3 regions of the Salibacterium lacus genome follow, and region 3 is predicted to be linked to each of the others. Evidence: riboswitches for the same ligand, from Rfam matches in the RefSeq annotation. Region 3 holds a riboswitch; each other region holds the start of a gene.
What was found. A riboswitch is a leader RNA that binds a small molecule or an ion and turns the genes downstream of it on or off. The one in region 3 is predicted to bind thiamine pyrophosphate.
Positions count from the first base shown of each region.

Region 1: another riboswitch for thiamine pyrophosphate. It lies ahead of ACFSUB_RS10915 (thiamine phosphate synthase); the one in region 3 lies ahead of tenA (thiaminase II).
Region 2: another riboswitch for thiamine pyrophosphate. It lies ahead of thiD (bifunctional hydroxymethylpyrimidine kinase/phosphomethylpyrimidine kinase); the one in region 3 lies ahead of tenA (thiaminase II).

Region 1 is NZ_JBHUML010000003.1:59,187-62,461, reverse strand. Features, by position in the region: gene ACFSUB_RS10925 (AEC family transporter) at 1-890, shown strand, start outside; gene ACFSUB_RS10920 (FixH family protein) at 959-1,711, shown strand; TPP riboswitch at 1,802-1,910, shown strand; gene ACFSUB_RS10915 (thiamine phosphate synthase) at 1,993-2,589, shown strand; gene thiO (glycine oxidase ThiO) at 2,586-3,275, shown strand, end outside.
Region 2 is NZ_JBHUML010000003.1:46,231-49,505, forward strand. Features, by position in the region: gene thiE (thiamine phosphate synthase) at 1-393, opposite strand, end outside; gene thiM (hydroxyethylthiazole kinase) at 386-1,207, opposite strand; gene thiD (bifunctional hydroxymethylpyrimidine kinase/phosphomethylpyrimidine kinase) at 1,221-2,036, opposite strand; TPP riboswitch at 2,208-2,315, opposite strand; gene ACFSUB_RS10855 (MarR family winged helix-turn-helix transcriptional regulator) at 2,394-2,852, opposite strand; gene coaW (type II pantothenate kinase) at 2,877-3,275, opposite strand, start outside.
Region 3 is NZ_JBHUML010000002.1:1,792,317-1,795,591, forward strand. Features, by position in the region: gene ACFSUB_RS09980 (putative bifunctional diguanylate cyclase/phosphodiesterase) at 1-1,104, shown strand, start outside; gene ACFSUB_RS09985 (hypothetical protein) at 1,192-1,317, shown strand; TPP riboswitch at 1,398-1,505, shown strand; gene tenA (thiaminase II) at 1,630-2,328, shown strand; gene ACFSUB_RS09995 (ECF transporter S component) at 2,325-2,924, shown strand; gene ACFSUB_RS10000 (ABC transporter ATP-binding protein) at 2,924-3,275, shown strand, end outside.

The sequences.
Region 1 (3,275 bases), on a different contig from region 3:
TTCTGAATGTGCTGGTACCAATTATTTTAATCTTTGCGGCCGGTTTTCTGCTTCAGAAAAAACAGATTCTCGAAGTGGGAGCCGTTTCGGCTGTGGCTCTCTACATACTCAATCCGGCGTTGGTTTTCCGCACATTCTATACAACCGAACCGGATGCGGATCTTTTCCTCATTATTTTATTCGCGATTTTATTCCTGCTTCTTATGCTGCTCATCAATAAAGGGACCGGTCTTCTTTTGAAGTGGGATACGGAAAAAACGAGCGGCATGACGCTCGCAACGACGTTCATGAATGCCGGGAATTACGGGGCTCCGTTGATTCTTTTTGCCTTTGGTGATACGGCCTTTTCCTATTCGATTATTTTTATGGTGATTCAATCCCTGTTCATGAGTACTGTAGGGGTCTACATAGCCAACCGGAGCAGCCTTTCGGCAGGGGATGCGTTCCGGGTCGTGCTGAAAATGCCGGTTTTTCATGCCCTGATTGCAGGAGTGCTGTGCCAGGCTGTACAATTAGAGATAACAGCCTCGTATATGGATGCAGTGAATATGCTTGCAGATGCTGCCATCCCGGTTGTCATGATTGTGCTGGGTATGCAGCTGGCGAAAATTTCTGTAACCTCGCTGGACTGGAAAGTTATCGGAATCGGTACCATGCTGCGGCTTGTTATCTCTCCGGCCGCGGCGTATCTTCTCACGCTCGTTCTTCAGACCGGTCCGACGCTCAGCGCGGTTCTTATCGTTTCGGCTGCCATGCCAAGCGCTGCGACCATTGCGATGATAGCTGTGCAGTTTAATTCCAGTCCGAATATGGTTTCAAGTATTACGCTCGTGACGACACTGGGAAGCGTTCCCTCGTTATGGATTCTGCTTTCTATTTTCGGAGTTTGAACGAATAATAGAGATGGTTATGAGAATGTATGTCCTTTATTGTATAATGAGAAAAAGGAGGAGATGAGATGAAAGGTTTTTATGCTGCCTTTTTCGTCGTGCTGGCTGCCGGGGTTCTTGCTGCCTGCGGACAGGGCTCGGAAGAAGAAAGCGGCTCCGGAGAAGAGAACATGGAAGTCCAGTCTATTGAAGTAGAGCCGGATATGCCCGAAAATCCTGAGCCGGGAACAGAGGTGGAACTCGCTGCTTCTGTTACGCAGGGGGAAGAATCGGTGACGGATGCGGATGAAGTTCGTTTTGAAATCTGGAAAGACGGGGGAAAAGAGAAGAGCGAAGAGATTCTTTCGGAAAACAGGGACGAAAACCGTTATTCCATTCCTTACACGTTTGAAGAGGAAGGTCTCTATCACGTCACCTCCCATGTCACCGCCCGTGATATGCACAACATGCCGACAACGGAAGTGACGGTCGGCAACGCAGAGGCCCAAGGTGAGAAGTCCGGAGAAAATGCTGATACAGGTGAATCGGGGCAGCTTGATATCACCGTACAGCCGCAGGATCTCACCGTGGGACAACCCTCTGATGTGAGCGTTGAAGTCCAACATGCAGGAGAAGCACTGCCGGGGGCAGATGTAACATTTGAACTGCAGCAGCCGCAGGGAAGCACCTCTGTCCAGCTGGAAACGAACGAAAGCGGAACCGGGGTGTATACAGGAACTCATATTTTTGAATCAGCCGGTGACTATACTTTAACCGTTCATGCCCAAACCGAAGACGGTCTGCATGAACATGCAGAAACAACCATTACCGCAGAGCAGTGAGGTCCCATCACCTGGATTGACAGAGTATGGCATGTATTTTACGATTGATATACATTCTTTCGTATATTGAATAAAACATGGAATATAGATAAAAACCACTAGGGGTGCCCTTCAGAGGGGCTGAGATTAAAGTGAGCCTTTAAAACTCTTGGAACCTGACCTGGATGATTCCAGCGGAGGAAAGTGGGATGTCGGGGTATTAAGACCCAACACCGCTTTCCTCCTGCCGGGAAGCGGTTTTTTTAGGTTTTTACGATAAAAGAAAGGGGCTGGCAGGGGACATGCTCCATGTTATTTCAACAGGCCGGCAGTCTTTTGGGGATTGGCTCGATATTACAGTGCGGATTCATAAAGAAGCGGATTATATTCATATCCGTGAAAAAACATGGAGTGCCGGACAGATTCAGGAAGCTGTGCGCCATCTTGAAGAACAAAGGGTGCCGCGGTCCCAAATTATCATTAACAATCACCCGGAATTGGTAAGCCGTATGAATCTTGCGGCTGTGCATCTTCCGGAAACAAGTCCGTTTCCGCATACGCCTTCCTTTTCAGCAATGAAAGGGTGTTCGGTCCACAGCCAAGAAGCAGCCGCCCGGAAAGAACGGGAAGGTGCTGATTACCTTTTTTTCGGTCATGTCTTTGAAACAGACAGTAAAGCTGGGCAGCCCGCAAGAGGACTTCATGAACTTCGACAGCTGACAGCGGCCGTTTCGATCCCGGTGACTGCCATCGGAGGAATTACGCCGGATAATGCCGGGAGCTGTCTGGAACAAGGTGCTTCCGGGGTGGCCGTCATGTCCGGGATTTATGAAGCTCATGACCCGGAAGCGGCAGCGCGGGCTTACCGGACTGCTTTACCAAAAGGAGGCAGAACATGATAAAAATGTACGATGTACTCGTTATCGGCGGAGGCATTAACGGCTGCTCGATTGCATACCAGACAGCAGCCCGGAACCGGCGGACGGCAGTACTTGAGAAAAATACGGTCGGGGCGGAAGCGTCAAGTGCTGCAGCCGGTATGCTAGGTGCTCAGTCGGAATTGGAAGAGTACAGCCCGTTTTTTGAGTTTGCCAGACGCAGCCGGGATATGTTTCCGGAATTAGTGCCGGAGCTTGAAGAGAAATCTGGAACCGCTGTTTCGTACGTTCAAAACGGCATGGTCAAAATAGCCGATACACCGGCGGAACAAAAACGCCTGGAACGGATGTATTATTTTCAGAAGCAGGCAGGAGAGCACGTGGAATGGCTGCAGCCGGACATGGTGAAAGCAGTCGACAGCAGTATCACCGGCGATCACTACGGGGCCCTGTATATTCAAAGGGACGGCCAGGTGAAAGCTCCGGAACTGACAAAAGCGTACGCAGGAGCAGCTGTCCATGAAGGAGCCGATTTATATGAATACACCCCCGTCCTGGAATTTATTTATGAAAACGGCCGGGTCACCGGAGTGGAAACACCTCAGGGGCGGTTTTATGCCGATCAGATTGTACTGGCGGGGGGAGCCTGGTCACGCTTTATTCCGCCTTTTGGTGGAGAACTTCCTCCGCTTATCCCTGTTAAAGGA
Region 2 (3,275 bases), on a different contig from region 3:
CACACCAAGATAATCTGCGCCATCCTGCACGGCCTGCTCCGCTTCGTCCACCGTTTTAGCAGAAACCCCGACTGTCATGGATGATGGACACTGCTTTTTTATATCCACGAGCGGGGTATCTTCCTGCCCCGCATGGATACCATCGGCTTCAAGTTCCATTGCCAGATCCACGTCATCATTTACAATAAACGGGATCCCCGCTTTCCGGCAAATCTTCCGGAGCCGCCCGCCCAGTTCTTTTTTGGCTGTGCCTTCTGCGGCATCCTGCCCTTTTTCGCGGAACTGAAAGCAGGTAACCCCTCCCTTCACTGCCTCGTGCAGCGCATCTTCCGGATTTTTATCTGTATTGTTACTTCCCATAATAAAATAAAGCAGGTACTGCTCTTTATTCATCATTTTTTTCCACCCGCTTCATGTTGAGGCTCTGTCGGAGATCAAGGTCTCCGACATGATATAAAGCATTCAGAAGCTCGACCTGGAACGTCCCCGGACCCTGGTTGGCCGCGAAGCCTTCTGCCCGTTCTGCTGCAGTGCCGTAAAACCCAAGCGCTGCCGCCGCTCCATGAACCACATGATCCGAGACCGTTAAAAAGGAGGCGGCCACTGCACTGGCAAGACAGCCGGTACCGGTGATTTTTGCCATCATCGAGTGTCCGTTATGCACTTGATACGTTTCCTGTCCGTCAGACACCGCATCCACCGGACCGGTAACAGCAACCGGAGTCCCTAAAACATCCGCCGCGTGCTCCGCAATCACAGCTGTGTCTTTCTGGTCACCGGAGACGTCCACCCCTTTCATCTCACTTTCGAGTCCGGTAATGGCCGAAACTTCTCCTGCGTTTCCGCGAAGGAGGGTAACGTCCAGTTCTTTCAAAAGTTCACGGGCTGTATTGGTGCGGTACGGTGTTGCACCGGCTCCTACCGGATCCAGCACAATCGGGATTCCTTTTTGGGACGCTGCTCTGCCTGCTGCAAACATGCTCTCCACCTGTTCCGGATGAAGAGTACCAATATTCAATACGAGAGCATCCGCCGCCCATGCCATGTCCGCTGCTTCTTCCGGAGCGTCTGCCATCACTGGAGAAGCCCCAACTGCCAGCAGACCATTTGCGTTAAAATTCGCTACGACGGTGTTAGTGATATTATAGATTAAAGGATTCCGCGTTCGAACCTGTTCTAAATAAGATGCAGCTTCTTTTGCTTTCATTGCCATGCCCTCCTTATTTTTTGAGCAGTTCTTCTACGGTAAGACGCGACCCCCAGTGGTTGACCGGACCGTTTCCTTTTCCGAGTCCCAGCGGCTGCGAAATCGCATACGTAATAAAGTCTTTGCTTTTTTTAACGGCCTCTTTCACTTCTTCTCCCCGTGCAAGGTGAGCAGCTATAGCTGCAGAAAATGTGCATCCGGTACCATGGGTATGCTTTGTTTCTGTTCTGGGAGCACTTACAACGTCCACAGTACCATTGTAGTAGATAATGTCTTCTGCATCGCCTTTTGCGTGACCGCCCTTCACAACGGCTGCTGTTACTCCCATATCCTCCACAATCATTTGTGCCGCTTTTTCAGCATCTTCCCGGGTATGGATATTCATACCGGTCAGTAATTCTGTTTCTGCCATATTCGGCGTCACCACTTCAGCGAGAGGAAACAGCTTATTCTTCATCATTGAAGTTGCTTCATCCTCCATCAGCGAATCACCGCTTGTTGCTACCATAACAGGATCTATGACCAGTGGGATGTTTCTACCTTCCAGCAGTCGCGCCGTTTTCTCAATCATAGCCGGCGTCGCAATCATTCCTGTTTTTACAGCTTGAGGTTCGATATCTTCCAGAACAGCTGTTATCTGTTCTTCGAGTGCTTCAATGGGAAGATGCCATACGTTACGGACCCCTTCTGTATTCTGGGCTACAACCGATGTGACGACCGCCATGCCGTAAGCTCTGCATTCCTGAAACGTTTTCAGGTCCGCATGAACCCCCGCTCCCCCACTGGGATCAGTACCGGCAATGGATAAAACACTTGGAATATTATTCATTATCTTTTCCTCCTTCGTAAGAAAAGCACAAGCGCCCTGAATAACGGAATTCCAGGTTGAGACGCCTTGTCCTGAGGCATTCTGAAGACAAGCCGTCGCCGCCTGAAGTGGAGTCATTAAAAATGCCGCTCTTCATCAGGAAGAGCGGCTGCACGTCTATTACTATACTTCTGTGCGCCCGCTCCACTTTCCTCCGATGGTACTAGCCATATCAGGTTCTGAGGGACCGACGCCGGGCAGGCATCATCTCAGCTGTTTTCAGCGCCCCTAGTGGATAGCTGTGACAATTCATCTTTTAATCTATCGTACCGGACGGGATTCAGTCCTGTCAATCTGCGTGGATGCAAATCCCGGCCTCTACTGTCCGCTGTTCTTTTCGCCTTCTTTGATAATACGCTCAAATTGTTTAAATGTATCCAGCACCTGTTTCAAATCCTCCAGATCAATCTGTGTTAAATAATCCTGGACGATGAATGCCTCGAACGACTCAAATTCTTTTTTCAGCTGCCTACCTGTCTCTCCAAGACTCATCGTCACTTCCCGGCGGTTCTGCTCATTGATGGAGCGGATGAGCAGATCTTCGTTTTCGAGTTTATTGACCGATTGTGTCACCGCACTTTTTGAAATGCCGAGCCGCTGTGCCATGTCTTTAAGAGACATGCCCTCGTGACGGATAAATAAAATCATAATGGACTCCTGCCGGGAGGTCAGCTGCAATTTACTTAGAATCGGCAGTTTCGGCTGCAGGTACGTCGCTATATTCTCCAAAGCATCGAGTGATTGAAGATATACTTTCTTATATTCCTCCGTATTCATGATAACCCCTTTTCTCTCTCCCCTTTACAATAAAGCATCCGACCAGCCGTAGTGCAGCAATGCTCCTACAGCTCCACTGTATTCTCCCCGGGGCAGGAAGTAAGGTTTCTTTCCTCTTAATTCGGTATATCCTATAATAATTTCTTTCAGTGTATCATGCCCGGCAAAGGTTGAGCCAATGTAGACAACGGCATCTGTACCAAGCCGGTCCGCCGCCTGCACACTCATCGTGGTGATGGTTTCCCCTATCATTCTTACCACCGCTGAGATGTAGTCCTCGCTTGAAAACCCGGTTTCTCTCATATTCGCAGTGTTCCCGAAGTTACTCGCGGTTAACGCGCCGGAAATCGGCGGTGTCTCGTGGGAGTATATGTCCCCCACCGTAATATTCAGTGCTTGTCCGTTTCCGTTTCGTCCCATCTC
Region 3 (3,275 bases):
ATTTTAGTATCCTATGCCAACCGGCTTCTGTCACTGTGCGGACCCGGCGGAAAGGTGTACCGTATGAATGGGGATGAATTTGCTCTATTAGCGCCTCCTGGTACGTATAAGGATCTTAAGGAGGAGATTCCGGCTGATGTCGAGGAACCCTTTTTGTACCATCATGAACCTGTTTACCTGGAAATCAGCATTGGTGTGAGCGCACAGACAGTCACGGCGGAAAAACAGCCTGCGCAGCTGTTGCAGGAAGCGGATCTCGCCATGCAGAAAGCAAAAGAAACCGCGGGCACCGCGCTTCACTTCTATAATAAAGCGTTGGCCGATGCTTCTTTGAATGAAGTTAAACTGCGTCAGGATCTTCATCACGCACTGGATTCAGAAGAAATGTACCTGATTTTTCAACCGCAGCTGTTTCTGACAAATGGCAGGATATATGGTTTTGAAGCTCTCCTTCGGTGGGAGCACCCGAAACAGGGCTATATTTCTCCAGGCCGCTTTATCCCGGCTGCTGAGGATTCAAGCATGATTCACCCAATCGGCCGCTGGGTTTTCAAAGAGACATGCCGCCTCTTAAAAGAAAGACAGGACCAGGGAGAGACCATGTACGGCGTTAGTGTGAATGTATCGTTTCGTCAATTTCATGACCCGGGCTTTGGACCATATGTTAGTCATACGCTGACCTATTACGGCATTGATCCAGGCCTGATCACACTCGAACTGACAGAGTCTGCGACCATCGACAACCTTCATGATCTTGTCCCGACCCTGACCAGATGGAAGGAGGCCGGCATCAAACTGGCGCTGGATGACTTTGGTTCGGGCTATTCTTCGATGAATTATATCGGAACGCTCCCGTTTGATTTGATTAAGATTGACCGTTCCTTTATTCAGGACCTTCCTGCCTCCTACTCCAAAGGATCCATCGTGCGGGCAGTACTGGGCCTTGCTCACGACCTGGATATGACAGTCGTTGCTGAGGGCGTGGAAACAGAGGAACAATGGGACTGGCTCCGTGCTCACTCCTGTGATGCCGCCCAGGGCTTTCTCATTGGAAAAGGCAGTCCTTCCATCAACGCCTGTATACAGGAAGCCTTTTCTTCCTGAAAACGAATCGTTTTTTCCGCGTTTATGCTTGATGATGCCGGGGAAAAATATTTACACCGAATACGATTAATAGAAAGGAGCATACCAATGAGTCTGAAAAAGAAACTCTTCAGTACCGCCAAAGAGTATTTAAAAGACGAGAAAAACCGGGAAAAAGCAAAGCAGATGGCCAACACTGCTGTAAATAAAGCAAAGCAGATGAAGAAAAAATAAGCCTGTCTCCCGTATGTATTTCACAAAACTATTTTGACAATACATCATCTTCATGATACGTTAAAAGCAATCGCATACAAAGAGGCCGCTGGGGGCGCTGTAAAGCTGAGATAAGGAATGCCGTATTCCTTGGTCCCTTAGAACCTGCTCTGGTTAGCACCAGCGAAGGGAAGTGGAGCCGGCATATCTGTCTGTGGATGAAAGACGGTCTTTGCGCCGTCTCAACCATAATATCTCCTACCAAGCAGAGCCGCTCCATTTCCGGAGTGGCTCTTTTTATGTGAAAAATCACAGAAAGGCAGGAGTTGAATGATGAGATTTTCAGAGAAATTGAGACAGAACACGGATCATATTTTTGAGGCCTGCTATGACCACCCGTTCATTCAGGGTATCGGCAAAGGACACCTGGAAAAGGAGCAGCTCATCCATTATGTGAAGCAGGACTATGAATATTTGAATGCCATGATTCAGGCACGCGCCCTCGCCATAGCCAAAAGCAGAACCCGGGAGGAAATGGAATTATTCCATTCCGGAATCGGATTTATTTTAAACAGTGAAATTCACCCCCACCACAATTTGTGTGACCAGGCCGGGGTCGGATACGATGAACTGCACGGATATCCGCTCGCTCCCACCGCCCAACACTATGCTAAACATATGCTTCACACAGCCTACGAGGGCAATATCGGGGATATCATCGCAGCTACCCTGCCATGCCCGTGGATTTATCTGGATGTCGGCCGCCGGCTTATTGAGGACTATCAACCGGATGAAACCCACCCTTTCTACGACTGGATTACATTTTACGGACAGCAGGAAGAACCCCGCATGCAGGAATACCTGGATAAACTCGATCAGATGGCAGAAACCGCATCCGACGAGGAAGTAAAACGCTGGGAAGAGCACTTCCTGGACGGCTGCCAGCTGGAATATATGTTTTTTGATATGGCTTATAAAGCCCATGACTGGCCGTTTGCCGAAGATAAAAAACCGGGGCATGCAGCCCAATGAGACAGAACCATACAATGAATCTCCGCGAAATCGTGGTGATGGCGTTTATTTCTGCTGTCTTCGGGGTCCTTTATTTAGTCTGGATATTTCTCGGACAGCTTGTGACAGGCATCCTGGGTCCGGTAGGCGGCGGCTTGATGGCGGGCTTTTGGATTATGGCCCCCATTGTCTGTGCCCTGATCATTCAAAAACCCGGGGTGGCCCTGTTTGCTGAGCTTATCGCAGCCGGCACCGAAATTATGGTTGGATCGGTCAACGCCGGATCGGTGCTGATCCTCGGTTTCACCCAGGGACTTGGCGCAGAGCTTGTGTTTGCTGTGTTCCGGTACCGCAGTTTCAAGCTGCCTGTGCTGATGCTTGCAGGAATGGCCGGTACAGCCGCCAGTTTTCTGACCGAGTTTGCCATGTTCGGATACAGTCAGTTTGCAGCAGGCGTCGTCTGGTTCATGCTTGGTACAATGCTGCTGAGCGGTCTGCTGCTTGCCGGCTGGGGAAGCCATTACCTGACGTGGGCACTGGTGCGGACCGGTGTTCTTCATAACTTTGCCATCGGCCGCAGCATCCGCCAAAGGAAACAGGAGAGGGGGGCATCATAATGAGTGGTGCATCCATCCACGGGTTGAGCATTACTTATCCTGCAGATAACCAGCCTGCCCTTCCACCTCTCGATCTTGAAATAAACACCGGCGAAAATATTCTTATTACCGGGCCGAGCGGCTGCGGCAAAAGTACACTCGCTCTTGCGCTGCAGGGCTTGATTCCAAGAGCCATCGAGGCTGAAAAAACAGGAATTCTCACCGTAAACGAAACAGAACCGGAACACTGGACAATAGCACAAGCCTGCCATCACGTCGGCATATTGTTTCAGGATCCGGAAACGCAGTTCTGCATGGAGACCGTGGAAGACGAAATTATTTTCGGCATGGAAAACATCGGCCTCCCTGCCG